One region of the Pseudomonas cannabina genome, then DNA from elsewhere that is predicted to be linked to it. Evidence: predicted binding sites of a transcription regulator. Region 1 holds the regulator's gene; the other holds the start of a gene.
What was found. Region 1 encodes sigma-54, which starts transcription at its own class of promoters, with help from an activator protein. Its sites were predicted from a motif close to ANTGGCATNNANNTTGCTNT; they were not measured.
Positions count from the first base shown of each region.

Region 2: BLT55_RS11180 (CmpA/NrtA family ABC transporter substrate-binding protein) is a predicted target of sigma-54. The motif match lies at 5,320-5,339, and genes of this name have one in related genera.

Region 1 is NZ_FNKU01000001.1:3,549,922-3,564,944, reverse strand. It holds gene BLT55_RS16795 (hypothetical protein) at 1-414, shown strand, start outside; gene BLT55_RS16790 (HPr family phosphocarrier protein) at 589-861, opposite strand; gene rapZ (RNase adapter RapZ) at 878-1,735, opposite strand; gene ptsN (PTS IIA-like nitrogen regulatory protein PtsN) at 1,738-2,202, opposite strand; gene hpf (ribosome hibernation-promoting factor, HPF/YfiA family) at 2,213-2,521, opposite strand; gene BLT55_RS16770 (RNA polymerase factor sigma-54) at 2,597-4,090, opposite strand; gene lptB (LPS export ABC transporter ATP-binding protein) at 4,274-4,999, opposite strand; gene lptA (lipopolysaccharide transport periplasmic protein LptA) at 5,000-5,548, opposite strand; gene lptC (LPS export ABC transporter periplasmic protein LptC) at 5,535-6,107, opposite strand; gene BLT55_RS16750 (KdsC family phosphatase) at 6,116-6,640, opposite strand; gene BLT55_RS16745 (KpsF/GutQ family sugar-phosphate isomerase) at 6,655-7,629, opposite strand; gene BLT55_RS16740 (ATP-binding cassette domain-containing protein) at 7,934-8,743, shown strand; gene mlaE (lipid asymmetry maintenance ABC transporter permease subunit MlaE) at 8,743-9,540, shown strand; gene mlaD (outer membrane lipid asymmetry maintenance protein MlaD) at 9,540-10,007, shown strand; gene BLT55_RS16725 (MlaC/ttg2D family ABC transporter substrate-binding protein) at 10,018-10,668, shown strand; gene BLT55_RS16720 (STAS domain-containing protein) at 10,665-10,970, shown strand; gene BLT55_RS16715 (BolA family protein) at 11,085-11,324, shown strand; gene murA (UDP-N-acetylglucosamine 1-carboxyvinyltransferase) at 11,347-12,612, shown strand; gene hisG (ATP phosphoribosyltransferase) at 12,767-13,402, shown strand; gene hisD (histidinol dehydrogenase) at 13,526-14,872, shown strand; gene hisC (histidinol-phosphate transaminase) at 14,872-15,023, shown strand, end outside.
Region 2 is NZ_FNKU01000001.1:2,358,826-2,373,848, forward strand. It holds gene BLT55_RS11155 (sensor domain-containing diguanylate cyclase) at 1-843, opposite strand, end outside; gene rlmKL (bifunctional 23S rRNA (guanine(2069)-N(7))-methyltransferase RlmK/23S rRNA (guanine(2445)-N(2))-methyltransferase RlmL) at 989-3,241, opposite strand; gene rmf (ribosome modulation factor) at 3,830-4,045, shown strand; gene BLT55_RS11170 (quinone-dependent dihydroorotate dehydrogenase) at 4,190-5,221, opposite strand; gene BLT55_RS11180 (CmpA/NrtA family ABC transporter substrate-binding protein) at 5,468-6,679, shown strand; gene BLT55_RS11185 (ANTAR domain-containing response regulator) at 6,694-7,269, shown strand; gene BLT55_RS11190 (glycoside hydrolase family 68 protein) at 7,329-8,576, opposite strand; gene BLT55_RS11195 (nitrate/nitrite transporter) at 9,506-10,717, shown strand; gene BLT55_RS11200 (bifunctional protein-serine/threonine kinase/phosphatase) at 10,725-12,386, shown strand; partial or broken gene BLT55_RS11205 (NAD(P)/FAD-dependent oxidoreductase) at 12,680-13,897, shown strand; gene BLT55_RS11210 (nitrate reductase) at 13,906-15,023, shown strand, end outside.

The sequences.
Region 1 (15,023 bases):
GCGCTGTATCATCCGATAGTTCTGAACCAGTCTACCTACGCCACGGCCCGCAAAATGGTAATGACCGATGCTGATCGTGAGGTCAGCGAGAATGCTTATCTGATGAAGTTTGCGTCGGCTACGCAATGGTGCAGCGGCAGGGAGTATGCGCCTATTGAGGCGTTGGCTCTGTTCAAGCATGCAATCCGTCATCGCATTCCTCAGCGACTTGCGAAAGTGACACAAGCTTTTATGTCGGAGACTGTTCTGGCAGATGAACTGTATTTTATTCCGGGCGCTGACGATGCTGTCCGCGTGGAGAGGCTGAATTTGTGGTACGGCAGAATTGCTGATAGGATCGTGACAGGTCAGTTAGGCCTGCATGCAATTCACCTTACCTCAGGAGATTATTGGTATGGCTACCGTAAAGCCTGAGCTCAAGGAGCTTCAGCGTCGTAAGGCAGAATCCATCAGTGAAATAATGCATTCCCTTAGTAAGGCTTTCAAAGAAGGCACGCTACGACAGATATCTGAGCCCAAAAGAGTTTGAGACTATAAAAAAACCGCCTGTATCAGGCGGTTTTTTGTTTTCTGACAAGTCAGCCAAATCTACTCGCCCTCATCAAACCTGTTGTTGATCAGCTCGACCAACCCGTCCAGGGCTTCCTGCTCGAATTCACCTTCGGTGTGCAGATGGAGCTCGGTGCCTTTGCCCGCGGCCAGCATCATCACGGCCATGATGCTTTTGCCATCGACCATGCTTTCCGGCGCGCGGCCGACGCGGATCTGGCAGGGAAACTTGCCGGCGACACCGACGAACTTGGCGGCAGCGCGGGCGTGCAGGCCCAGTTTGTTGATGATGGTGATTTGACGAGCGGGCATCGCAGTGTAAATCCTTTCAGCTAAGGTCCCGGTGGCGGACCTGAACGTTCTTGAGTGATTGTTGCAATACCTGACCCAAGCGTTCTGTCAGGTAGACGGAGCGGTGGTGCCCGCCCGTGCAACCGATGGCAATGGTAACGTAAGAACGGTTACTGGCCGCGAATCGTGGCAGCCATTTGTTCAAATACGAGAAAATGTCCTGAAACATCTCTTCAACGTCGGGCTGCACAGACAGGTAATCGATCACTGGCTGCTCAAGACCTGAGTGATCGCGCAGCTCCGGCTTCCAGTAGGGATTGGGCAGGCAGCGCACATCGAATACCAGGTCGGCATCGACCGGCATGCCGCGCTTGAAACCGAACGACTCGAGCAGAAACGCGGTGCCCGGCTCGGGCTTGTTGAGCAGGCGCAATTTCAGTGCGTCGCGCAGCTGGTAGAGATTCAGGTGAGTGGTGTTGATGTTGAGGTCGGCCAGATCGATGATCGGGCCGAGCAGTGTGGTCTCGTCGCGTATGGCCTCGGCCAGCGAACGATCCGACGTGCTCAACGGGTGGCGACGCCGGGTTTCCGAGAAACGCTTGAGCAGCGTTGCTTCGTCTGCATCCAGATAGAGCACATCACACTGAATGTTGCGTGAGCGCACTTCATCCAGCATTTGCGGGAAACGGGTCAGATGGCTTGGCAGATTGCGTGCATCGATCGACACCGCCAGCAGCGGTTCTGCAAGCTCGGTATTGATCAGTGCGCGTTCTGCCAGCTCTGGCAGCAGGCCGGCAGGAAGGTTGTCGACGCAATAGAAACCGCTGTCTTCCAGTACATCCAGTGCTGTGCTTTTACCCGAGCCGGAGCGGCCGCTGACGATGATCATGCGCATGGTCAGTGGCCTTTCTGCACGTCCAGCACCACTTGATAGAGTGCCTCACCGCTTTTGGCGCTGCGCAGGCGCTCACGCACATCGGCGCGATCAAGCATGCTGGCAATCTGGCGAAGCAGTTCCAGGTGAGCATCGGTGGCGGCGTCCGGGACCAGCAATACGAAAAGCAGGTCGACCGGCGCACCGTCGATGGCGTCGAAGTCGATAGGGGTGGCGAGGTGAATGACCGCACTGACGGGTTCGCCGCAGCCTTTGAGGCGACAGTGCGGGATGGCAATCCCGTTGCCGAAGCCAGTCGATCCCAGCTTTTCGCGGGCAACGAGGCTTGCGAAGACAGTGTCCGAATCCATGTTCGGTACTTCATGACCGATCAGGTTGGCGATTGCTTCGAGTACGCTCTTCTTGCTGCGTCCCGGCACGTTCACGAGTGAACGGCCGGGGGTCAGGATATTTTCAAATCGGATCATTTAAATGGCGTTAGCGAGCGGCCGCACCTTTGAGGATGCTTTGCTGCTTTTCCTTATGCTTGAGCAATTGTCGGTCGAGCTTGTCGGTGAGCAGGTCGATTGCAGCATACATGTCATCATGTTCAGCATTGGCAACGACCTCGCCACCGGGTATGTGCAGGGTGGCTTCGATCTTCTGCCTGAGCTTCTCGACCGCCATCGTGACCTGCACGTTCGTAATCTTGTCAAAATGCCCTTCGAGCTTCTTGAGCTTGAGCTCGACATAGTCGCGAAGGGGTTTGGTCACTTCCAGTTGGTGTCCACTGATGTTGACTTGCATACAGCTTTCTCCTTTGCCAATGCATAAAGAGACAGGCATGGCGCCTGCCACTGGAACGCTGTGGCTCGGCCTGCATCACATCAGTCGCTTACGCTCACTGGAAGGCGCTATCCCTAATGATTCGCGGTACTTGGCGACTGTGCGACGGGCTACTTGAATGCCTTGTGCCTCCAGTAAACCAGCGATCTTGCTATCACTCAACGGCTTTTTCTGATTTTCCGCTGCAACCAGTTTTTTGATGATTGCGCGAATGGCCGTGGACGAGCATTCGCCGCCCTCGGAGGTGCTTACGTGGCTTGAAAAGAAGTATTTCAGCTCGTAAATACCCCGTGGGGTGTGCATGAACTTTTGCGTCGTGACGCGCGAGATGGTCGACTCGTGCATGCCCACTGCCTCGGCGATGTCGTGCAGGACGAGTGGCTTCATGGCCTCGTCGCCATACTCGAGAAAACCGCGCTGATGCTCGACGATTTGGGTAGCGACCTTCATCAGAGTTTCGTTGCGACTTTGCAGGCTCTTGATGAACCAGCGGGCTTCCTGCAACTGGTTGCGCATGAAGGTGTTGTCGGCGCTGGTATCGGCGCGACGCACGAATCCAGCGTATTGCGGGTTGACGCGCAGGCGCGGTACCGACTCCTGATTGAGTTCGACCAGCCAGCGTTCGTTGTCCTTGCGCACGATCACGTCAGGAATGACGTATTCGGCTTCTGTGGACTCGATTTGCGAACCAGGACGCGGGTTGAGGCTCTGGACCAGTTCGATGACCTGACGCAGCTCATCTTCCTTGATCTTCATGCGCCGCATCAGTTGGGCGTAATCACGACTGCCCAGCAGGTCGATGTACTCGGTCACCAGGCGTTGTGCTTCTGTCAGCCAGGGTGTTTTCGCGGGCAGCTGGCGCAATTGCAAGAGCAGGCATTCGCTCAGGTTGCGCGCGCCGATGCCGGCAGGTTCGAATTGCTGGATACGGTGCAGTACCGCTTCGATCTCGTCGAGTTCGACGTCCAGTTCCGGGTCGAAGGACTCGAGAATCTCTTCCAGCGTTTCGTCCAGATAGCCCTGATTGTTGATGCAGTCGATCAGTGTCACTGCAACCAGCCGATCCTTGTCGGACATCGGCGCCACGTTCAGTTGCCACAGCAAATGGCTCTGCAGGCTTTCGCCGACGGAAGTGCGGGTGGTGAAGTCCCACTCGTCATCATCGCTGCTGGGCATGCTGCTGGCGCTGGTCTGGTAGACATCTTCCCAGGCGGTGTCGACGGGCAGTTCGTTTGGAATGCGCTCGCCCCATTCGCCGTCTTCCAGGTTGTCCACCGTGGGGGCGGCTTCCTGATAGGTCGGTTCCTGAACGTCGGGGTTGGGCTTTTGTTCGATGTTGTCGGCAAGCGGATCGGAGTTGTCGAAATCGTCGCCTTCTTCCTGCCGTTCGAGCATAGGGTTGGACTCCAGCGCCTCCTGAATCTCCTGCTGGAGGTCCAGAGTGGACAACTGAAGTAAACGGATTGCCTGTTGCAGCTGCGGCGTCATCGTCAGCTGCTGGCCCATTCTCAAGACTAGCGATGGTTTCATGGCAGGGGCTAAACACCTTATTCGCTGACGCACGTGCGCCATCTACTACAGGCGCCGGGGCGCCATCATTAAGCAAATTATATGCCTGAAACCTACGGCTTTGCCTAGAGCGTTATGACAAATAAAATCTTGTCAATACGCTACAGGGGCATCAATTAGCCGGGGCGTGCCAAAAGCGCTTGATCAGAGCCGGAACTCGTGGCCGAGGTACACTTCTTTCACCAGCTGATTGGCCAGAATGGTTTCCGAATCGCCTTCTGCGATCAGCTGTCCATCGTTGACGATGTAAGCGGTTTCACAGATATCGAGGGTTTCACGGACGTTATGATCGGTGATCAGCACGCCGATGCCCTTGGCTTTCAGGTGGTGGATGATCTGCTTGATATCGCCCACCGAGATCGGGTCCACGCCTGCGAACGGTTCGTCCAGCAGGATGAATTTTGGCGAGGTGGCCAGGGCGCGGGCGATTTCCACACGGCGACGTTCGCCACCTGACAGGCTCATGCCCAGGTTGTCGCGAATATGCGTGATGTGGAACTCCTGCAACAAGCTTTCGAGCTCCTTGCGACGGGCTCCGGCATCGAGTTCCTTGCGGGTCTCGAGGATCGCCATGATGTTGTCGGACACTGACAGCTTGCGGAAGATCGAGGCTTCCTGTGGCAGGTAGCCGATACCCGCGCGTGCACGCCCGTGCATGGGCTGGTGGCTGACATCCAGATCGTCAATCAGCACGCGGCCCTGATCTGCCTGGACCAGGCCCACGATCATGTAGAAGCACGTGGTCTTGCCGGCGCCGTTGGGGCCCAGCAAGCCTACGATCTGCCCGCTTTCGATGGAGATACTCACATCGCGCACGACTTGTCGGCTCTTGTAGCTTTTAGCCAGATGCTGGGCTTTGAGCGTTGCCATTTACGGGGCCTTCTGCGGTTGATCGGTTTTCTTCTTCGGCTGGATGACCATGTCGATACGCGGCCGTGGGGTCGTCAGCTTGGTGCCACCGCTGGCCCGGCCGGCCGTGACCACCTGTCTGACGGTGTCGTAGACGATTTTCTCGCCTTCCGACGTGTTGCCGTCGTTAATGACCTTGGCCTTGTCGATCAGAACGATACGGTCCTGCCCGGCGTAATACTGGATCGTGACGGCATAGGCTTGCACGATCGGTTTGTCCGGGGCGGGCTTCTGCTCGTAGTAAGCCAGATTGCCAACGGACGTGAACACATCCACTTCGCCTTGGGCATTACGCGTGATCGTCACGGTGTTGCCGGTGACTTTCATCGAACCTTGCGTGATGACGACATTGCCCCGGTAGGTAGCAACGCCTTTCTTGTCATCGAGCTGAGCGTCGTCAGACTGAATGTGGATCGGCTGATCGCGGTCGGTTGGCAGGGACCAGGCGCTCGCGCTTCCCAGTGCTGCGCCCAAGCCGAGCAATAAAGGAAGAGTTTTAACGAGCCTCATACTGTCCTCTTACGTTGGATAGCAGGTCCATCCTGCTGTCTTTCAAATACGCTTTCATTCCCTTGGCCGTAGTGACACCGCCCGCGCCGTCGATTCTAACGTCTTGGTCGGTCTCCGCATATTCCTTCTGAGGGAATACGGTCATGCGACTGCTGGTGATAATGGTCGTGCGTTGTTTTTCATCGGTGCGTTCGACGCGAACGGAATCCATCAACTCGACCTGATCCCCCGCGGATGAAACTTCGCCCCTTTTACTCTGTACATGCCACGGGAACGCGCCGCCCCGGTACATGTTCAGGTTGGGGGTGGTCAGCAAGCTCACGTCCGTGGCCTTTACGTGCTCGACTTTGTCGGCGGTCATGTCGTATTGAAGCGTGCCGTCCGGCAGGTACTGCACACTGCGCGTATTGATCGCATAGTAGTCGATGGCGGTGTCGTCAACCGTTCCGTCAGGCTGATCCATAAAACTTTCCGGGCTGATATTCCAGTAACCGACGGCTGCCAGCAGCAGTGCCAGTACCCCGAGAAGCAGGAACTTCCGAATTTTTTTAGTGAACATAATGGCTTCTATAAATAGGCGGAGTGAGCCGCTTCAAGGTTGCCTTGCGCACTCAGGATCAGTTCGCAGAATTCGCGCGCCGCGCCTTCGCCGCCTCGCGCCTTGGTTATTCCGTGTGCATGCTCGCGGACAAAGCCTGCCGCATTGGCCACTGCCATGCCCAGGCCGACACGCCGGATGACCGGCAAGTCTGGCAGATCGTCACCCAGATAGGCGACTTGTTCGTAATCAAGTTTCAACTCTGCCAGCAATTGGTCCAGTACGACCAGTTTATCTTCGCGGCCTTGAAAAAGGTGTGCGATGCCCAGGCTCTTTGCCCGGCGCTCGACGATTGCAGTCTTGCGACCGCTGATAATGGCGGTCGTCACGCCGGAAGCTATCAGCATTTTTATGCCTTGCCCGTCCAGCGTGTTGAATGTCTTGATCTCGCTGCCGTCTTCCAGAAAGAACAGGCGGCCGTCAGTCAGGACGCCATCGACATCGAAAACCGCCAGTTTGATGGCCTTGCCGCGTTGCATGAGTTCCGGGTTCATCGTTCTGGTTTCCATTACATGACGCCTGCACGCAGGAGATCCTGCAGATTGAACGCACCCACCGGCCGGTCATCCTGATCCACGACAACCAGCGCGCCTATTTTGTTGTCTTCCATGATTTTCAGCGCTTCGGCCGCGAGCATTTCTGCGTGGGCGGTTTTGCCGTGATGGGTCATGACCTCATCGATGGTGGTCTGGCGGATGTCGAAAGGGCGATCCAGAGTCCGACGCAAGTCGCCGTCGGTGAAGATACCGGCGAGCTTGCCGTCGGCTTCGATAATGGCGGTCATGCCCAGGCCCTTGCGGGTCATTTCCAGCAGTGCGTCGCGCAGCAGGGTGCCGCGCTGTACGCTAGGCAGCGCATCGCCGGAGTGCATGACATTCTCGACTTTCAGCAGCAGGCGTCGGCCCAGCGCCCCGCCCGGATGCGAAAATGCGAAGTCTTCGGCCGTAAAGCCACGCGCTTCGAGCAGCGCCACGGCCAGTGCGTCGCCCATGACCAGGGCGGCTGTCGTCGAAGAAGTCGGCGCCAGATTGAGCGGGCAGGCTTCGTGTGCGACGTGGACGTTGAGGTTGACGTCTGCGGCCTTGGCCAACACCGAGTCCGGGTTGCCGGTCAGGCTGATCATCTTGATGCCAAGACGTTTGATCAGCGGCAGCAGGGTTACGATTTCATTGGTCGTGCCGGAGTTGGACAGGGCGAGAATAATGTCGTCGCGCGTGATCATGCCCATGTCGCCATGGCTGGCTTCGGCCGGATGCACGAAAAACGAGGTGGTCCCGGTGCTTGCCAGTGTGGCGGCAATCTTGTTGCCGACATGCCCGGACTTGCCCATGCCGACCACGACGACCCGGCCCTGGCTGGCCAGAATCATCTCGCAGGCGCGCACAAAATCGCCGTCGAGGCGTTCAAGCAAGCCTTGTATGGCTTCTATCTCAAGACGAATGGTGCGTCGCGCCGCTTGAATCAGGTCACTGGATCGAGTCATGTCTGGGAAGAGTCAGCCGGTTGAAAGGCGGCGATTATAGCGGTAATGAACGATTCCCTCACGTCTGATCGTCATTGTGTGGTTTTTAAACGAATTTCCTACGCGCTTGCGGGTCTGTATCAAGCTTGTAGTCATAACATTGTGGTACAGAATAATTCGGCGGATACCTGAACCGAGCGGTTCTCTTCTTGGGGGCGGGTGACTGCGGTGATATAGTTCGCGGCTGGTTCGGCCCGCCTGCATGGCCTGTCTTGCCTCCAAGAACCGGCGGCTGTGGGCGGAGGCTGTATCGCAAGGAGTTTAGATGAGTTCCGATGACGCCTATGCGGTCGAGTTGAAAGGTGTGTCTTTCAAACGCGGTGCGCGCAGTATTTTCAATAATGTCGATATTCGTATTCCGCGGGGCAAGGTCACCGGAATCATGGGGCCATCGGGCTGTGGCAAGACGACCTTGCTGCGTTTGATGGGCGCCCAGTTGCGTCCGAGCGAAGGCCAGGTGTGGGTCAATGGCCAGAACCTGCCGGAGCTGTCGCGCAGCGATCTGTTTGACGCGCGCAAGCAGATGGGCGTTCTGTTTCAGAGCGGCGCGCTGTTTACCGACCTGGACGTCTTCGAAAACGTCGCCTTTCCGTTGCGCGTGCACACTGAGCTGCCGGAAGAGATGATCCGCGACATCGTTCTGCTCAAGCTCCAGGCCGTCGGCCTGCGTGGTGCGGTCGAACTGATGCCGGATGAACTGTCGGGTGGCATGAAGCGCCGTGTTGCGCTGGCGCGTGCCATTGCGCTCGACCCGCAGATTCTGATGTACGACGAGCCCTTCGTCGGCCAGGATCCGATTGCGATGGGGGTGCTGGTGCGTCTGATCCGGCTGCTCAACGACGCGCTGGGTATCACCAGCATCGTGGTGTCTCACGACCTCAGCGAGACGGCGAGCATTGCCGACTATCTATACGTTGTGGGCGACGGGCAGGTGCTGGGGCAGGGTACGCCTCAGGAGCTGATGTCTTCGGACAATCCACGCATTCGTCAATTCATGACCGGCGAGCCCGACGGCCCTGTGCCGTTTCACTATCCGGCGCCGGATTTTCGCGAAGATCTATTGGGGAAGCGCTGATGCGCAAGAAGTCACTGATGGACCGCGTTGCCCTGCTGGGGCGCTCGGCCATTGATATCGTTGCTGTTCTGGGGCGCTCAGGCCTGTTCTTGGTGCACGCCCTGCTGGGTCGCGGCGGCGCCGGCAGCAGTTTTCAGTTGCTGGTCAAGCAGCTGTATTCCGTTGGCGTCATGTCGCTGGTCATCATCGTGGTGTCGGGCATCTTCATCGGCATGGTGCTGGCCTTGCAGGGTTTCAGCATTTTGGCCAAGTACGGGTCCGAGCAGGCCGTCGGTCAGATGGTGGCGTTGACCCTGCTGCGTGAATTGGGCCCGGTGGTGACTGCCTTGCTGTTCGCCGGGCGCGCAGGTTCTGCGCTGACCGCCGAGATCGGCAATATGAAATCCACCGAGCAGTTGTCGAGCCTCGAGATGATTGGCGTCGATCCGCTCAAATACATCGTTGCGCCGCGTTTGTGGGCGGGCTTTATTTCGCTGCCGATTCTGGCGATGATTTTCAGCGTGGTCGGCATCTGGGGCGCGTCCTGGGTGGCGATCGATTGGCTGGGAGTCTATGACGGCTCTTTCTGGTCGAACATGCAGAACAGCGTTTCTTTCACGAACGATGTGCTCAATGGGGTGATCAAAAGCGTCGTATTTGCTTTCGTTGTGACGTGGATTGCCGTTTTTCAGGGGTATGACTGCGATCCTACTTCCGAGGGGATCAGTCGCGCGACAACCAAGACTGTCGTGTACGCCTCGTTGGCCGTGCTGGGACTGGACTTTATTCTGACCGCCTTGATGTTTGGAGATTTCTGATGCAAAACCGTGCCATCGAAACCGGAGTCGGCTTGTTCCTGCTCGCCGGGATACTGGCTCTGCTCCTGCTGGCCCTGCGAGTCAGTGGTCTGAGCACAAGTGCGAGCACCGACACCTATAAACTTTATGCCTACTTCGACAATCTTGCCGGTTTGACTGTCAGAGCCAAGGTCAGCATGGCGGGCGTGACCATCGGCAAGGTGACCGCGATCGATCTGGATCGCGATACCTTTACAGGTCGTGTCACGCTGGAGATTCAGAAAAAGGTCGACAACCTGCCTTCCGACTCAACGGCGTCGATTCTGACTGCCGGCTTGCTGGGCGAAAAATACATCGGTCTCAGTGTGGGTGGCGATGACAAGATGCTCAAGGATGGCGGCACCATCCATGACACGCAGTCGTCGCTCGTGCTTGAAGACCTGATCGGCAAATTCCTGCTCAATACTGTAAGTAAAGACGCTAAGTGAGGAGCTACAAATGATCTCTATTCTGCGCCGTGGTCTGCTGGTATTGCTGGCCACTCTGCCCATGCTGGCGAATGCCGCGGCGACCCCCTCGGCTCATGATCTGGTGGAACGTACCACCAAGGAATTACTGAGTGATCTGGCGACCAACCGTGAGCAATACAAGTCCAATCCGAGCGCGTTCTACGATGCGCTGAACCGCATTGTCGGTCCGGTTGTGGACGCGGATGGCATTTCCAAAAGCATCATGACCGTCAAGTATTCCCGCAAGGCGACACCTGAGCAGGTCAAGCGTTTCGAAGAAAACTTCAAGCGCAGCCTGATGCAGTTCTACGGCAATGCCTTGCTCGAATTCAACAACCAGGGCATCACCGTGGCACCGGCCAAGGACGAAGGTGACGATCGCACCAGCGTTGATATGCAGGTCAAGGGCACCAATGGCGCTGTTTATCCGGTTTCCTACACGCTGGTAAAGCTGGATGGCGAGTGGAAGGTACGTAACGTTGTCATCAACGGTATCAACATCGGCAAGCTGTTCCGTGATCAATTCGCGGATGCCATGCAGCGCAACGGCAATAACCTGGATACCACGATCAACAACTGGGCTGGCGAGGTCGCGAAGACCAAGTCGACCGTAGACGCTGCGCAGAAGCCCGCGCAATGACCGAGTCTGCCGTCCGTCTCGCCGGGCCCGGTGAGCTCAAACTGATCGGCGTGCTGGATTTTCGCAGCGGGCCGCAACTGCGCAAGCAGGGTGCGGCACTGATTAAGTCCGGTGATCTGACCGAGTTGACGCTGGACTGTTCGGAGGTCGACAAGTCCAGCAGCGTGGGCCTTGCGCTGGTGCTGGCGTTCATGCGCGATGCCCGGGATGCCGGCAAGTCGCTCACTGTGCGCTCGCTGCCCCACGACATGCGTGAAATAGCCCGTGTCTCCGGTCTGACCGAGCTATTGAACATTCATTGACAGGCGTTATCCTGAAAGCCCTTTTGTACGGGCCCACTCGTTGGGCTTCGCATAACATGGGCTTTTTTGTATGATGGCCGACCCGCGCGCGTACAGCGCCGATCGAGGTTAAGCATGCAGGCTGTAGAAGTGAAGAGCTTCCTTGAAGGAAAGCTGCCGGAAATCAAGGTGGAAGTCGAAGGCGAAGGCTGCAACTTCCAGCTGAACATTATCAGTGACGAGCTGGCCAGCCTGAGCCCCGTCAAGCGTCAGCAACAGATTTACACCCATCTGAACCCCTGGATTGCCGATGGCAGCATCCACGCGGTGACCATGAAATTTTTCAGCCGCGCTGCGTGGGCCGAGCGTACCTGAGCCAATTGGTGTCGAGACTCTAATGGACAAATTGATTATTACCGGCGGCGTTCGTCTTGATGGCGAAATTCGCATTTCCGGGGCAAAGAACTCTGCCTTGCCGATCCTTGCCGCGACCTTGCTGGCTGACGGCCCGGTTACCGTTCAGAACCTGCCGCACCTGCACGACATCACCACGATGATCGAGCTGTTCGGTCGCATGGGTATCGAGCCGGTGATCGACGAGAAACTCAGCGTCGAAATCGATGCGCGTACCATCAAGACACTGGTCGCGCCGTACGAACTGGTGAAAACCATGCGTGCGTCGATTCTGGTTCTGGGGCCCATGGTCGCCCGCTTCGGTGAGGCCGAAGTGGCGCTGCCGGGTGGTTGCGCCATTGGTTCGCGTCCGGTCGACCTGCACATTCGTGGCCTCGAAGCCATGGGCGCGATCATAGACGTCGAAGGCGGTTATATCAAAGCCAAGGCGCCTGAGGGCGGTTTGCGTGGTGCGAACTTCTTCTTCGACACCGTCAGTGTGACCGGTACTGAAAACATCATGATGGCGGCCAGCCTGGCCAACGGTCGCAGCGTGCTGCAAAACGCCGCGCGCGAGCCTGAGGTGGTCGACCTGGCCAACTTCCTGATCGCCATGGGTGCGAAAATCCACGGTGCAGGCACCGACACCATCACCATCGATGGCGTCAAGCGTCTGGGGCCGGCCACTTACAAGGTCATGCCTGACCGCATCGAGACCGGCACCTATCTGGTGGCGGCAGCTGTTACTGGCGGTCGCGTCAGGGTCAAGGACACCGATCCGACCATTCTCGAAGCGGTGCTGCTCAAGCTTCAGGAAGCCGGTGCCGAAGTCACGACCGGCGAAGACTGGATCGAGCTGAACATGCACGGCAAGCGTCCCAAGGCTGTCAACGTGCGGACCGCGCCATACCCGGCGTTCCCGACCGACATGCAGGCGCAGTTCATCTCGCTCAACGCCATTGCCGAAGGCACCGGTGCGGTCATCGAGACCATCTTCGAGAACCGTTTCATGCACGTGTACGAAATGCACCGCATGGGCGCGCAGATTCAGGTCGAAGGCAACACTGCAATCGTGACCGGGACTGAAGTGCTCAAGGGCGCACCAGTCATGGCGACCGACCTGCGTGCGTCGGCCAGTCTGGTGATCTCTGCGCTGGTCGCACAGGGCGACACGTTGATCGATCGTATCTACCACATAGACCGTGGCTACGAGTGCATAGAAGAGAAGCTGCAAATGCTGGGCGCCAAGATCCGCCGTGTTCCGGGCTAGTAGCGCGTGGCTCCGATGCCGCTGGCGTCGGGGCTATCTGTACTGTCGCGGGTGTGATTTCTGATTCGTTCCACCTCGGGCCTGCCAGGCCGGAGGGTTGTCGGGCGCCGTTTGCGTCATGACAAAAGTTTCCTGATAAGGACTGACGTTTCCCATGTTGACCATCGCACTGTCCAAGGGCCGTATTCTTGATGACACCCTGCCGCTTCTCGCCGAAGCAGGCATCGTGCCGACCGAGAATCCGGACAAGAGCCGCAAGCTCATCATCCCCACGACCCAGCCTGACGTGCGTCTGCTGATCGTGCGCGCTACCGACGTGCCGACCTACGTCGAGCATGGTGCGGCCGACCTCGGTGTCGCCGGCAAGGATGTGCTGATGGAATACACTGGCCAGGGTCTGTACGAGCCGCTGGATCTGCAGATTGCCAGGTGCAAGCTCATGACTGCCGGTGCAATCGGCGCCGTCGAGCCCAAGGGGCGTCTGCGCGTCGCTACCAAGTTTGTCAATGTTGCCAAGCGTTATTACGCCGAGCAGGGCCGTCAGGTCGATATCATCAAGCTTTACGGCTCCATGGAGCTGGCTCCGCTGATCGGACTGGCGGACAAGATCATCGACGTGGTCGACACCGGCAACACCTTGCGTGCCAACGGTCTCGAGCCTCAGGAGCTGATCGCACACATCAGCTCGCGCCTGGTGGTGAACAAGGCTTCCATGAAGATGCAGCATGCACGCATTCAGGCACTGATCGACACCCTGCGCAAAGCAGTGGAGTCGCGACACCGCGGCTGACCCCTTCACGCAACGTTGAGTTGCGTCCAGCTATCCGTGTCATAGCCAAATTTCTCAGGTGCCTGCGCGGATAGCTTGGTAGCTTTAGGCTCCTGAGCATCCGCCAATTATTGAGGCCCCGCTATGACCACGCCCACCGCAATTCGCCGACTCGACGCTACTGACCCGGATTTCGCACGACATCTGGATCATCTGCTGAGCTGGGAAAGTGTGTCTGACGACTCGGTCAATCAGCTTGTGCTCGACATTATCAAGGCCGTACGTGAGCGTGGCGATGCAGCCTTGGTCGAGTTCACCCAGAAGTTCGATGGCCTGCAGGTTGCCTCGATGGCCGACCTGATCCTGCCTCGCGAGCGTCTGGAGCTGGCGTTGACGCGTATCACGCCGGTCCAGCGCGAGACATTGGAAAAAGCCGCCGAGCGGGTGCGCAGCTACCACGAGAAGCAGAAGCAGGACTCCTGGAGCTACACCGAAGCGGACGGCACGGTGCTGGGTCAGAAAGTCACGCCGCTGGACCGTGCAGGCCTGTATGTGCCTGGCGGTAAAGCTTCTTACCCGTCTTCAGTCTTGATGAACGCCATCCCGGCGAAAGTTGCCGGTGTGACGGAAGTGGTCATGGTCGTGCCAACGCCGCGTGGCGAGATCAACGAATTGGTATTGGCTGCCGCGTGCATTGCCGGTGTTGACCGGGTGTTCACCATCGGCGGCGCGCAAGCGGTTGCGGCCCTGGCTTACGGCACGGAAAGCGTGCCCAAAGTCGACAAGGTCGTAGGCCCCGGCAACATCTATGTCGCCACGGCCAAGCGCCATGTATTCGGTCAGGTGGGCATCGACATGATTGCCGGTCCTTCCGAGATTCTGGTGGTGTGCGACGGTCAGACCGATCCGGACTGGATCGCAATGGACCTGTTTTCCCAGGCTGAACACGATGAAGATGCCCAAGCTATTCTGGTCAGCCCGGATGCCGAATTTCTCGACAAGGTCGCAGCCAGCATCACTCGCTTGCTGCCGACCATGGAGCGAGCGGCGATTGTCGAAACCTCGATCAACGGCCGTGGCGCGCTGATCAAGGTGGCGGACATGGCCCAGGCGATCGACGTGGCCAACCGCATTGCGCCCGAGCATCTCGAGTTGTCGGTTGCCGATCCTGAAACGTGGCTGCCGCAGATACGTCACGCGGGCGCGATCTTCATGGGGCGTCACACGTCGGAAGCGCTGGGCGACTACTGTGCCGGCCCTAACCATGTTTTGCCGACTTCCGGTACGGCGCGCTTTTCTTCGCCGTTGGGCGTTTACGATTTTCAGAAGCGTTCGTCGATCATTTATTGCTCACCGCAGGGTGCTTCCGAGCTGGGCAAGACCGCTTCGGTGCTGGCCCGTGGCGAATCCTTGAGCGGCCACGCCCGCAGCGCCGAATACCGCATCACTGATCTCGACTGGAAAGCTGGCAATCTTGAGGACGGCAAATAATGAGTAAATTCTGGAGCCCCTTCGTCAGTGGTCTGGTGCCGTACGTGCCGGGCGAACAGCCGAAGCTGACCAAGCTGGTCAAGCTCAACACCAACGAGAATCCCTACGGTCCGTCGCCCAAGGCTGTCGAGGCCATGCGTGCCGCGCTGAG
Region 2 (15,023 bases), 1.2 Mb from region 1:
GCTGGCGTACAGCCTGTTGTGGATGGCAGCCACCGGCGACTGGTAGACCGGCTCGGGTCTGGCCGGCGAACTGAGGTCCTGCATGGTCACCGCCAGGTTGTCCTGCTCTGCGGTGCCCACATTCATCAATTGCGCCAGGCTGATGACCGCCGTCACATACCCGTTCAGCTGCGCTGGGGTCCGGCCAGACGAGAACACTGGCGCCACCAGCAAAATACCGTAGGCGTCGGGCGGATCCAGCAAGCGAATGCGCGGCGTGGCGACAATTCGCTTGAGCAGGCGCGCACGTTCCAGCGCAGAGCGGCGCACCTGCTCCGAAGCAATATCGAACCCCAATGGCGATGGCGTTTTGCTAACGGTTTGCAGGAAGCGCACCGGGAAGTACTCATTGCGCACACCGGCAATTTTCAGCGCGCCGCTGTCGGTCATCTCGCGTATGGCGTAATCGGTAATACCGTCCGCATGCGCCTGCTCCTCGAACGCAGCCCGCTCTTCTCTGGTGACGCGAGGGGTCCAGGCATACGCCTGGGTGCCCAGCAGTAATGGCGCGACGAAGCCGTCGAACTCCGATTGCTCGACTCGCTGGGAAAAGATGAAAAAGCGGCTCAGGGTGTCCAGCCGGGTAACCTGCCGGTCCAGACGCTCCTGAAGACGGCTGAAGCGCTCTGCTGCAAGCATGTCGAAACGCTGGTGGACCTGACGCTGATACAGCTCGTTGTCCGCCAGCGCCAGCATGACGGTCAGTGCAATGCCGATCAGAAAAGCCAGAACCGCTACCAGCCATGCAGAGCGCTGACCATTGATAAAACTCAGAATTCTGAGTCTGAAACGTTTAGCGGTCATAGACAGAAACTCATGACGCCAACGAACTGAAGCGTCAAGCTGGCTATTGATCTTTTATAGCTACTCGCCAGTAGTTTGCCTAGTGGACGATGAACAAACTTGTACAAAGGCACGACAAATCAGTTCACCGCCCGGTTTTTCCGGATCAAGCGCGCGCCATGATTTTCCAGGCGCGGTGAATCTTGCCGTTGCGGGCAAAGTCCGGGTCGATGGTCTGCGCGGTGATGTCTTCGACCGCATAGCGCTGGCTGAGGTTTTCATCGAGCACGAACTTGCGGAAGTTGTTGGAGAAATACAACACACCGCCCGGGGCCAGACGCGCCATCGCCAGATCGATCAGTTCGACCTGATCACGCTGCACATCGAAAATACCTTCCATGCGCTTGGAGTTGGAGAACGTCGGCGGATCGATGAAGATCAGCTCGTACTCGTCGCGATTGGCCTGCAGCCAGGCCATCACGTCCCCCTGCTCCAGACGGTTCTTGTCGGAAAAACCGTTGAGCGACAGGTTGCGCCGTGCCCAGTCCAGATAGGTGCGTGACAGGTCGACGCTGGTGGTGCTGCGTGCACCGCCCTTGGCGGCATGCACACTGGCCGTAGCCGTGTAGGCAAACAGGTTCAGGAAGCGCTTGCCCGCGGCCTCGCGCTGGATACGCATGCGCATCGGGCGGTGATCGAGAAACAGGCCGGTGTCCAGGTAATCCGTCAGGTTGACCAGCAACTTGACGCCGCCTTCGCTGACTTCCAGAAACTGCCCCTGCGCACTCTGACGTTCGTACTGTTTGGTGCCGCTCTGGCGCTCGCGACGCTTGATCACCACACGACTCTTGTCGATGTTCAGCGCCTGCGGAATGGCTGCCAGCGCGTCGAACAGTCGGGCCGAGGCTTTTTCCGGATCGATGGTCTTGGGCGCGGCGTATTCCTGAACGTGCACCCAGTCGTGGTACAGGTCGATCGCCAGCGAATACTCGGGCATGTCGGCATCGTAGACGCGGTAGCAGTCGATGCCTTCACGGCGCACCCACTTGCCCATCAGCTTGAGGTTCTTTTGCAGGCGGTTGGCAAACATCTGCCCGCCTTCGCTCAGGCGCGCCTGCTCGACCACCACCGGTTCCGGCTTGATCGGGTTGCCGTTCTTGTTAAGTTTACGCTCCACCACCTCGGCTTCGACCGGGTTCTCACGCTCGACCTGACGCTGCTCGGGGGTCCGGCGCTCGCCGGTGACGAACTGGTCAGGCGTGACCTTGATCAGCAACAATTTGCACGGCAAGGCGCCGTTCCAGAACGAATACTGTTTGTGGCTGCGAATGCCCATGCGCTTGCCCAGATCAGGCGCGCCGGTGAACACGGCCGCTTCCCAGTTAAGACACGCCTGACGCAGACGCTCGCCCAGATTCTGGTAGAGGTACAGCAGGCTGGCTTCATCACCCAGACGCTCGCCATACGGAGGGTTGCAGATGACTAGACCTTTCTGGTTCTGATCCGGACGCGGCTCGAAGGTCGCGACTTCGCCCTGATAAACCTTGATCCAGTCGCTCAGGCCAGCGCGCTCGATGTTGTTGCGGCCTGGCTGGATCAGGCGCGGGTCGGCTTCGTAACCGCGAATCCACGAAGGGGTTTTCGCCAGGCCGGCCTCGGCACGCGCCAGCGCTTCGTCGTGCAGCTTGCGCCACAGCGCCGGCACGTGGCCGAGCCAGGCAGAGAAGCCCCAGCGCTCGCGCTTGATATTGGGCGCGATGTCGGCGGCGATCAGGCCTGCCTCGACCAGGAATGTGCCGACACCGCACATCGGGTCAGCCAGCGCGCCGCCTTCGGCAGCAATTCGCGGCCAGCCGGCGCGGATCAGGATCGCCGCTGCCAGGTTTTCCTTGAGTGGCGCTGCGCCCTGCTGCAGGCGATAGCCACGCTGGTGCAGGCTGTGACCGGAAAGGTCCAGCGACAGAATCGCTTCGCCGCGATCCAGGCGCAGATGGACACGCAGGTCCGGGTTGATCTTGTCCACCGACGGGCGCTCGCCTTCGGGCGTGCGCAACTTGTCGACGATCGCGTCCTTGACCTTCAATGCACCAAAGTGGGTGTTGTCGATGCCCGAGCCATGCCCGCTGAATTCCACCGCGATGGTGCCTTCCGGTTCGAGATGGTCGTGCCACTCGACATCGAGTACGCCGTGGTAAAGGTCTTCGGCGTCCTTCATCGGGAACCGCTTGAGCACCAGCAGCACGCGGTTAGCCAGACGCGACCACAGGCAAAGCCGATAAGCGGTCTCCATGTCGGCCGAGCCGCGAATGGCCGAGGTGTGCTCGCGGGTTTCTTGCAGGCCAAGCGCGGTGGCTTCCTCGGCAAGCAGACCTTCAAGGCCTTTGGGGCAAGTGAGGAAAAGTTCGTAGCGATCCGACATGTGTATTCCAGGGCCTGAGCCGTCAGCGGCGGGCAACGCATTGCCCTGCCAGATTTGAACAGGCGTCTTTCGTGGAGAACGCCTGCGTGGCACGTGAGTGCCGGTCCACCGCATGATCCTGTCATGGCATATCAATGCGGCAGTGAAGGTGCACATTAAACCAGATATCGAGGTCCGCAATGGCGGCAATAAAGGCACCGCTAAAAAGCCCGCCTCGGAAAGTCACATTTTACAGAGCGATTGATGACCCTTCGTCGCTTATGCAGGTAAGGCAAACAGCCACTACCTGAGGTTGATAAGCGATCTCAATTCGCCCGCAAAACCGCGTTTCAACAGGGCTGAGTAAAAAATCACCTTTGAGACACCCCGCTGCTTATTGCTCGACAGATCATAATGTGACGCGCTTATGACAAAACGATCATTCCCAGCGACCTGCGGTTTGGTTAGAAATCAACTCAGGCCATCACTGCAACGGTGACGGCATCAAGGCCCGCCACGCCGGCAGCGGGCACCAACGGCAGAAGATTCTGCCCGACCTCATCACGGGGTCTCAGGGATATTACAGTCAACAGTCGAGGGCATTACCCTATGAGAAGACTTAAGCGTGATCCGTTGGAAAGAGCATTTTTACGCGGATATCAATACGGCGTTCATGGTAAATCCCGTGAGCTTTGCCCTTTTACTCTACCGTCAGTACGCCAGGCATGGATCAATGGCTGGCGCGAAGGACGCGGCGACAACTGGGACGGTATGACCGGCACTGCGGGCATCCACAGACTCAACGAACTTCACGCGGTCGGATGAGGCGATTCACATCAAAGACTGTCAGGCCCTTGTCGGGGCCATCAACATGATTGACTGATTCACACCTGCACCATGCACGCCCGACCCGGGCGGCGGGCTAACGCCCAGGGGCTCTTTCGCAGAGCCCCTTTTTTTGCCCTGGATTCAGCCCGCTGTGCGCGGCATGGCCGCAATGGCGTCGACCGACTGGCGAATCAGCGCCGGGCCCTTGTAGATGAAGCCCGAATAAATCTGCACCAGACTGGCACCGGCAGCGATTTTCTCGGCCGCATGCCGGCCTTCGGTGATGCCGCCTGCGGCGATGATCGGCATGCGACCGGCCAGTTCGCCGGCCAGCACCTTGACGATATGCGTGCTTTTTTCCCGAACCGGCGCGCCTGACAAACCACCGGCCTGATCGGCATGCGGCAGGCCATCGACGCCCTGACGGCTGAGCGTGGTGTTGGTGGCAATCACCGCGTCCATTCCCGACTCGATCAGCGCAGCCGCGACCAGCACGGTTTCTTCATCGGTCATGTCCGGAGCGATCTTGATCGCGAGCGGCACACGCTTGCCGTGCACTTGCGTGAGTTCCTGCTGGCGCAGGCTCAGGGCTTCGAGCAACTGTTTGAGCGAATCGCCAAACTGCAAACTGCGCAAACCCGCTGTGTTGGGTGAGCTGATGTTGATGGTGACGTAGCTGGCGTGCGCGTAAACCTTGTCCAGGCAGATCAGGTAATCATCCACCGCGCGCTCGACCGGCGTGTCGAAGTTCTTGCCGATATTGATGCCCAGAATGCCACGGTACCTGGCCGCCTGAACCCTCGACACCAGATTGTCGACACCCAGGTTGTTGAAACCCATGCGGTTGATGATCGCCTCGGCATGCGGCAGGCGAAAGATTCGCGGCTTGGGATTGCCCGGCTGCGGACGCGGCGTCACAGTGCCGATCTCGACGAAGCCGAAACCCAGCTGCGCAAAACCGTCGATGGCTGCGCCGTTCTTGTCCAGACCGGCCGCCAGGCCCACCGGGTTCGGAAACTCCAGGCCCATGACGCTGACCGGCAGGTTCGCCGGTGACTTGCTCAGCAGGCCGTTGAGCCCCAGCCGCCCGCCTGCGCCGATCAGGTCCAGCGACAGGTCGTGCGAGGTTTCCGGGGATAGTTTGAACAGTAACTGGCGGGCCAGGTTATACATGGCGGAATGGGCTCGTGAGCAGCTGAATTCAGGGTGGCGATTATAGACGTGTGCGGGCGGCGCAGGCGAGGTGCGCGATAAACTTCTTGTCATGTGACGCTGGCATATGCCTTGCTTGAATCAGCGGCAGGCACTCGCTGCGACGAAGGAGCAGTGCATCGACAATGGCGTCGCTTCAGCCCCTTGCATTGGCATCGGGTCGGGCGACGCCTTTTTTTTGGATGGGCCTTTTATGAAGTGCGCGGTATGACTGAAAGAACCAGCAATGCTCTGGACTGGGTAACCGGCAGCGACGCGCCGGAAATGAACAGCCTCGACATCGGCTTCATGGCGTTGACCGACTGCGCCCCGCTGGTCGTCGCCGCGACACAAGGTTTTGCCCAGCCTTACGGGCTGAGCCTCAACCTCAAGCGCCAGACCTCATGGGCCGGGCTGCGCGACAGGCTGGTCAGCGGGCAGTTACACGCGGCACACAGCCTGTACGGCCTGATCTACGCCGTAGAACTGGGGATCGGCGGCGGCCCGGCGACTGATATGGCGATCCTGATGGGCCTCAATCAGAACGGACAGTGCATCAATCTGTCCCGCGAATTGCAGCAAGCGGGGGTGATCACTCCTGAGGCGCTCGACCACCGCGCGCACCAAAACGGCACAAGGCTGACCTTCGCGCAGACATTTCCGACTGGCAACCACGCCATGTGGCTGTATTACTGGCTCGCTAGCCAGGGTATCCACCCGCTCGACGACGTGAACAGTGTCGTGGTGCCGCCCACGCAAATGGCGCAACACCTGCGGGCCGGGCGCATCGACGGTTTTTGTGTCGGTGAGCCATGGGGCGCCAGCGCAGTGCAGCAACAACTGGGGTTCACGATGGCCACTAGTCAGGCGATCTGGCCGGACCATCCGGGCAAGGTGCTCGGCTGCACGCGCGAATTCGTCGAGCGCAATCCCAATACGGCAAGGGCGCTGATCATGGCAGTGCTGGAAGCCAGCCGCTTCATCGAGCAGAACCCGCACAATCTTTACAGCACGGCGCAATTGCTCAGCAGCGCAGATTATCTGGACACTTCGCTGGACTGCATCGAGCCGCGCCTGCTTGGCCATTACAGTGACGGCCTGGGCAATCATTGGCAGGACCCGCACCCCGTCAGGTTCCACAATCAAGGCCAGGTCAATTACCCATGGCTGTCCGATGGCATGTGGTTCATGACCCAGTTCCGCCGTTGGGGCCTGTTGCGCGAAGACCCGGACTACCTGACCGTCGCCAGCCGCGTCCAGCAACTGGCACTGTACCGTCAGGCGGCCACTGCGCTGGGCATCGACGTGCCGGCTGGCAACCTGCGCAGCAGTCAGTTGATCGACGGCAAAGTGTGGGATGGCAGCGATCCGGCCGGTTATGCACGCAGCTTCAAACTTCACTCGCTGGCCGATTCCGCGCCAGCGGTTGCCAGTCGTTGACGGAGAACGTGAGCATGCTGCGTATTCTGCTGATCAACGACACAGCCCGAAAAGTCGGCCGTCTCAAATCTGCACTGACTGAAGCCGGGTTCGATGTGATCGATGAGTCAGGGCTGACCATCGACCTGCCCGCCCGCGTCGAAGCGGTGCGCCCGGACGTGATCCTCATCGACACCGAATCGCCCGGTCGCGACGTGTTGGAACAGGTGGTGCTGGTCAGTCGCGACCAGCCTCGCCCGATCGTGATGTTTACTGACGAGCATGATCCGGGCGTGATGCGTCAGGCAATCAAATCCGGCGTCAGTGCTTATATCGTCGAGGGTATTCAGGCGCAACGGCTGCAACCGATTCTGGACGTGGCGATGGCCCGTTTCGAGAGTGATCAGGCGCTGCGTGCCCAGTTGCATGCCCGCGATCAGCAACTGGCCGAGCGCAAGCGCATCGAACTGGCCAAGGGGCTGCTGATGAAGATGAAGGATTGCAACGAGGAAGAGGCCTACACCCTGATGCGGCGTCAGGCGATGAGTCGTCAGCAAAAGCTGATTCAGGTGGCTGAGCAGATCATCGCGATGAGTGAGCTACTGGGTTGATTCAACGAAGAACGCCTGCACAGGCAGGCGTTCTTGATGCCGAAGCGACGGGTGATCGGTCAGCTCAGCGTGACGTCCTTCATGGCAGGGATGTAACCGTAGTCGTATTCCTCCTGCACGAACGAGCGGTCTCCTTTCAGCAGGATTCTCACTGTCGGCGCTTCGGTTCCGCCAATACGGTAATCCTCGCCTTCGGTCGGCACGCTGTCGATGAACGAGGTCACCAGACCATTCGGCATGACACAGTGCGAGTACGTCTGGAAGGGCTGCTCGGGCGGATTGCCCAGCACCAGACCGGAGGCATTCATTGGCCGGTACGGACCGAACAGGTGCTCGCCGACAAAACCATAGACCCCATCCGGCCCGGTCACGCCATCCGCGTAGGTAAACTTGTGGCTGATGGTGAACAGGTAATATTTACCGTCCTGAAAAACATAATGGGGCCGTTCGGTCTGATCATTGACGCCCACCGCAGTGACCAGCGGCGGAAGTATTTCCCATTCTTCACCGCTAAGGTCTTTTGCAACGGCCAGGCCGATGCAGCCTACTTGAAATCTGGCACCGCCCACGTCTTCATGCCCCGGCGGTACAGGGCCAAGTTCGGTGACACCCACAGTATGCGAACCGCGCTCGCCCGCCACATTACCCTCGAAGACCATGTACAACTTGCCATCATTGGGATCAATGAATGGACTCGGGTCACGAAAGTTCCAGGTCGAGTTTTGTGCTTCGGTTTGATAGTACGTACCGTCAGCGTCAAACAGAATCTTGACGTCGGTAAAGTCTTTCAATTCCACGCCCTTGTCGGACGTCACGATACGACCCCGAACTTTGGCAATTGATGCACCTGGCGTCACGCACGTGTAATAAAGATCGATATCGCCCTGGTCATTCAGAAGTATCGGTGTGCCTGCCCACTCTCGCGTGGTTGGCGATACGCCTTCGGCCATCACCCGGCCACCGAAAATCCAGTCCTTGCCGGTACGTGAATACCAGTAGCACATGCGCGCCCGGCCATGCCGGTCTTCCCAGTCGCGTTTGATGTCATAGCGACCGTTGGCGCCGAGGTACTGAGGATCATCGGGATGACGGTCGGCGGTCAGGGTCAGGATCACCGACCAGCCGTTGACCGAGACGACAGTGCCGTCCAGCTCGCGCAGCGGCATGGTGTCCCAGATGAATACGGTATCGCTCATGACCGGAAAGTCCGGACTGACCAGCGGCTGCGTGGTGGTCGGGTCGTTTTCGTTGACCTTCAGCGCATCGGCGCGGGACCAGACAGTCGGTGCGTAATTGATATTACTCATGATGATGTATCCTTTATTGGCGCCCTTCGGAGCAGCGCGGAGAGGAAGACAACACGGCCTGTACATTTGCATTGCCGAGTTGTATCTGAATGCAGGCTTCGCATTAGTGCCCGCACAGTGCAGGCATCAGGAAGCCGAGAAAAGAGCGAGTAACCGATTACTTTTTGCAAAGTAAGCATTTATCGAAATTGACAGACGACCTTGAACTTCAGGCACGCTGATGAAGTAGTGCATCACCTTCTAATTGACGGATCGTGTCATTGACGGCAGAACGGATGCTGTCAGAGTTGCGACACAAAGTAAATTAAATATTCACCGCGCCGTCGTACGACAATATACGTAATACGCGAATTAATAAATATTCATACTTGTTGTATTATCGATATTAAGACCCACCTCGAACAACATCGAAACAGCATCATAGTGACAGCAATTAATACCACCAATGGTGGCACATGAAATAATAACCCCCGCATTGAACTTTAATAACATCTCAATAAAGCGACGCCGTATCGGCTCATTACCAACTCGGTGGAGGTGCTGAAGGGGGCAAAACTCTGGCTTGCCAGCACGCCCTTTTTTGCAGCGCCTTGACAGACCACCGCTCGATCCAGGGTCATGGTTCAGCACGCTTCCGCTGCCTGGAAATCACTCAAAGCCGCTTGCAGCGTGCGGCTAACCCGCGTGCAGCTGGCTTGGCCCGTCTATTGCTAGGGCAATGGCACCGGTAGCCAACGGCGGCTACCACCGATTACGACAAAGACGTCGCTCATCTCTTTTCGCCTCAGCGGACAGAGAGGCGGCGTTTTTTGCGTTTGGCCCCGGCGATGGGGCCGGTGGAGTCGCCCGACACACTCCACCACAACGTCTGGAATAACCGTGTCGCGGCCATGGCCCGACTGACCCCTAGCAGATGATGAGGTGTGCCAATGGATACAAGCTTCTGGAAGGCCGGCCATAAACCGACCCTGTTCGCAGCCTTTCTGTACTTCGACCTGAGCTTCATGGTCTGGTACCTGCTTGGCCCGATGGCGGTACAGATCGCCACCGACCTGCAACTGACCACCCAACAGCGCGGCCTGATGGTGGCCACGCCGATTCTGGCGGGTGCCGTGTTGCGCTTCTTCATGGGGCTGTTGGCCGACCAGCTGTCGCCCAAGACCGCGGGTATCATCGGCCAGGTGATCGTCATCGGTGCGCTGTTCGCGGCTTGGCAACTGGGTATTCACACCTACGGCCAGGTTCTGCTGCTGGGCCTGTTTCTCGGTATGGCCGGTGCGTCGTTTGCCGTGGCGTTGCCGCTGGCATCGCAATGGTATCCGCCCCAGCACCAGGGTAAAGCGATGGGCATCGCCGGTGCAGGTAATTCGGGCACCGTGCTGGCCGCGTTGATCGCGCCTGTGCTGGCCGCCAGTTTCGGTTGGGGCAACGTGTTCGGCCTGGCATTGATCCCGCTGGTGCTGACCCTGATTGCTTTCAGTCTGATGGCCCGCAACGCTCCGGAGCGCAGCAAGCCCAAGTCGGTGGCGGACTACCTCAAGGCACTGGGTGACAAGGACAGCTGGTGGTTCATGTTTTTCTACAGTGTGACGTTCGGCGGTTTTATCGGCCTGGCCAGCGCCCTGCCCGGCTATTTCAACGACCAGTATGGCCTGAGCCCGATCACTGCCGGTTACTACACCGCAGCCTGCGTGTTCGGCGGCAGCCTGATGCGCCCGCTGGGCGGCGCGCTGGCCGACCGTTTCGGCGGGATTCGCACACTGACCGTGATGTACGCGGTGGCGGCGATCGGCATCGCTGCGGTGGGTTTCAATCTGCCCAGTTCGTGGGCCGCATTGGCGCTGTTCGTCGCAGCTATGCTTGGCCTGGGTGCCGGCAACGGTGCCGTCTTCCAGTTGGTGCCGCAACGCTTTCGCAAGGAAATTGGCGTCATGACCGGGCTAATCGGCATGGCCGGTGGCATCGGCGGCTTTTTGCTGGCAGCCGGGCTGGGCACCATCAAGCAGAACACCGGCGATTACCAGTTGGGCCTCTGGCTGTTCGCGGGGCTGGCCGTGCTGGCCTGGTTCGGCCTGCTGAACGTCAAGCGTCGCTGGAGAACCACCTGGGGTTCGGCAGCGGTGACGGCGGCGCGGGTCTGAGGCACCGATGACGCTGCAACTGCGTTTTGCCGAGTTCAGTGCCAGCGGGCCGCGCGCGGAGAATCAGGACGCGCTGCGGCTGGTCACACCGGTGGCGGCGCTAGCGGCCAGCAAGGGCTATCTGTTCGCCCTTGCCGACGGCGTCAGCCAGTGTGCCGACGGTGCACTGGCGGCCCAATCCACGCTGCAAGCGCTGGCGCTGGATTACTACGCCACACCGGAAACCTGGGGCGTGGCTCAGTCGCTTGACCGGCTGCTGCTGGCGCAGAATCGCTGGTTGCTGGCCAACGGCCTGATGACCACTCTCAGCGCCCTGGTGCTGCGCGGTCGACGCTTCACCCTCGCGCATGTCGGTGACTGTCGGGTTTATCGCTGGACTGCCGGAACGCTCACGCGCATCAGCGAAGATCACGTCTGGGAACAGGCCGACATGCAGCACGTGCTCAAGCGCGCGCTGGGCCTCGATCAATACGTGGTCATGGATTACCTGAACGGCGAACTGTGCGCGGGCGAGCGGCTGTTACTGGTCAGCGACGGTGTCTGGGCAACGCTGGGCGATGCCAGCATTCGCTCGATTCTTGGCGAGCACGACGACCTCGATGCGGCGGTGAAAACCCTGGTCAGCGCGGCCCATCTGGCGGGCAGTCAGGACAACGCCAGCGCGCTGCTGATCCAGGTCGACAGCCTCGGCGAAGATGACTTGGGCGATGCGTTGTTACAGTTGCAACAGTGGCCGCTGCCGCCTGCGCTCAAGCACGGCCAGATGTTTGAAGGCTGGAGCGTCGGCAGCGTCGTGGCGCAATCCCGGCAGTCGATGCTTTATCGGGTCAACGACGCACATGGCCAGCCCTGGCTACTGAAAACCCTGCCTGCCAGTCGCCATGACGAAGCCGGGGCTGGCCAGGGGCTGCTGCTCGAAGAGTGGTTTTTGCGCCGGGTTGCCGGGCGCTTCTTCCCCGAGCTGCACCCGCTCGCAGAGCGCCAGCACCTGTATTACGTGATGCGCGAACATTCCGGGCGCACCCTGGCCGAGCTGTTCGTCGCCGCTGGCCCTTTGCCGCTCGCGCAATGGCAGGACCTCTCGACGCGGCTGTTGCGCGCCAGCGGTCTGCTGCATCGACGCAATATCATTCATCGCGACATAAAACCGGACAACCTGCTGCTGGGTGACGATGGCGAACTGCGTCTGCTGGATTTCGGTCTGGCATTTTGCCCCGGCCTGTCAGCCGTCAATCCCGACGACTTGCCCGGCACACCGAGCTACATCGCGCCGGAAGCCTTCAACGGTGCCGAGCCTGCCCCGCAACAAGACCTTTACGCCGTCGGTGTCACGCTGTATTACCTGCTGACCGGCCATTACCCCTACGGCGAAATTGAGGCGTTTCAACATCGTCGCTTCGCTACGCCGATCCCCGCCAGCCGCTACCGCCCCGATCTGCCGCAATGGCTGAGCCAAAACCTCGACAAGGCACTGCAAGCCGATCCGCAACATCGCTATGAAACCGCCGAGCAATGGCTGCTGGAACTGGAACAGGCCGAACTGCGCCCGGTCGCTGCACGGCCCCGGCCGCTGCTGGAACGCGAACCGCTGAAAGTCTGGCGCAGCGTGGCACTGGTTTCGCTGCTGCTCAATCTGCTCGTGGTGATCTGGCTCATGGGCCGTCATTGATTCACGACTTGCCAACCGGCAACCGCCCCGCTTCTGTGCGACCCGCCTCAACCCGGTGCAGAAACACACCTGACCGGCCATGTGATCCCCCGTCACACGGCCGATTGCGAGTTGGCACAAGCGCTGCATGACCTGTTTCAGATCATTCATAACGCGCAGCCCTCAACGATGAAGGCTGCGCCTCCCGAGATAACGGGACCGGACAAAGGCGTCCCTATCAGGCAACTGACGGGACGCCTTTTTTTGTTTGCACGTACTGTGTCGAGCCCGCTATCTGGCGACTCGGAGGCAAGATGAAAAAACTCAAACTGGTGATGATTGGCAACGGCATGGCCGGCGTGCGCACACTCGAAGAGTTGCTGAAACTAAGCGAAGACCTGTACGACATCACGGTCTTCGGTGCCGAGCCGCACCCCAACTACAACCGTATTCTGCTGTCCCCGGTGCTGGCAGGCGAGCAGGACTTCGCGGACATCGTGCTCAACGATCTGGCCTGGTACGACACCCACAGTATTCAGTTGTTGCTCAACCGTCGGGTGGTGAAAATCGATCGGATCAAACGCCTGGTCATTGCCGATGACGGCACCGAGGCGCATTACGACCGCTTGCTGATCGCCACCGGCTCGCGCCCGTTCATATTGCCGATCCCCGGCAACACACTGGAAGGCGTGATCGGCTACCGCGACATAAGCCACACCCGGCAGATGATCGATACCGCCACCACGCACAAGCGTGCGGTGGTCATCGGCGGCGGCCTGCTTGGGCTGGAAGCGGCCAATGGCCTGAGCTTGCGTGGCATGCAGGTCACGGTGGTGCATAACGGTCAGACGCTGCTGGAACGTCAACTGGACAAGACCAGCGGCCTGATGCTGCAAGCAGCACTGGAACAGCGCGGCCTGAGTTTTCGTCTCAATGAACAGACCGAAGCCTTGCTCGGCGATGACCGCGGGCGCGTGCGAGCGGTGCAATTCAAGAACGGCGACGTCATCGACGCTGATCTGGTGGTCATGGCCGCCGGCATCCGCCCCAACACCGAGCTGGCCGAAGAGGCTGGCCTGCCTTGCAACCGTGGCGTCCTGGTCAACGACACGTTGCAGACCTACGACCCGCGCATCTATGCCATCGGTGAATGCGTCAGTCATCGCGGCATCGCCTATGGCCTGGTCGCACCGCTTTTCGAACAGGCACGGGTCTGCGCCAATCACCTTGCGCAACTGGGTTTTGCCCGTTATCCGGGCTCGATCACCTCGACCAAACTGAAAGTCACCGGCATCGACCTGTTCTCCGCCGGCGACTTTCTCGGCGGCGAAGGCACGGAAAGCATCACCTTTTCCGACCCGTTCAGCGGGGTCTACAAGAAGCTGGTGATCAAGAACGACGTGCTGGTCGGTGTCTGCCTGTACGGCGACACCGCAGACGGCAGCTGGTATTTGCAGCAGATCCGCGACGGTCAGGGCATTGCAGCGATCCGCAACCAGTTGATGTTCGGCGAACCGGCCGCTGACGAGGTCGCCTGCGCATGACCAGCCTGGCCATCAATCCTACACAGGTTACCGCCTCCACCTGCTGTTATTGCGGGGTCGGTTGCGGCGTGCTGATCGAACACGACGGGCAGAACATTCTGGGTGTCAGCGGCGACCCGGCGCACCCGGCCAACTTCGGCAAACTGTGCAGCAAGGGCTCAAGCCTGCACCTGACCGGCGATGTCGACGCGCGTGCGTTGTACCCGGAGCTGCGCCTCAGCAAAGGACTGGCGCGCAGCGTCACCGATTGGGATACCGCGCTAGAGCACGCTGCCAATGTGTTCGCCGACAGCATTCGCGAGCACGGCCCGGACAGCGTGGCGTTCTACATCTCCGGCCAGTTGCTGACCGAGGATTACTACGCGCTCAACAAGCTGGCGCGGGCGCTGGTCGGCACCAACAATATCGACAGCAATTCCCGACTGTGCATGTCGTCGGCCGTAGCCGGTTACAAACGCAGCCTGGGCGCAGACGCACCGCCGTGCAATTATCAGGACATCGAGCTGAGCGACTGCGTGCTGATCGTCGGTAGCAACATGGCTTACGCGCACCCCGTCCTGTTCCGGCGGCTGGAAGAGGCAAAAAGCCACCGCCCGCAGATGAAAATCATCGTCATCGATCCGCGGCGCACCGACACCTGCGAACTGGCAGACCTGCACCTGGCCGTCCAGCCGGGAACCGACGTAGCCCTGTTCCACGGCCTGTTGCATCTGTTGATACGCGACAAGCAAGTCGATCCGGATTTCATCGCCGCCCACACCCAGGGCTATGCAGAACTGAGCGCGCTGGCAGATAACTACCCGCCTGACTACGTGGCGACGCTCTGCGGTATTTCTGCGCAGCAGTTACACACCTGCGCGCGCTGGATCGGTGAGTCACCGAGCGTTCTATCGCTGTGGTGCATGGGCTTGAATCAATCCAGCGCAGGCAGCGCCAAGAACAGCGCGCTGATCAATCTGCACCTTGCCACCGGCCAGATCGGCCGTCCTGGCGCAGGGCCCTTCTCGCTCACGGGTCAGCCGAACGCCATGGGCGGACGCGAAACCGGCAGCCTGTCTAACCTGCTGCCCGGCCATCGCGATGCCGGCAATGCCGAACACCGTGCCCAAGTGGC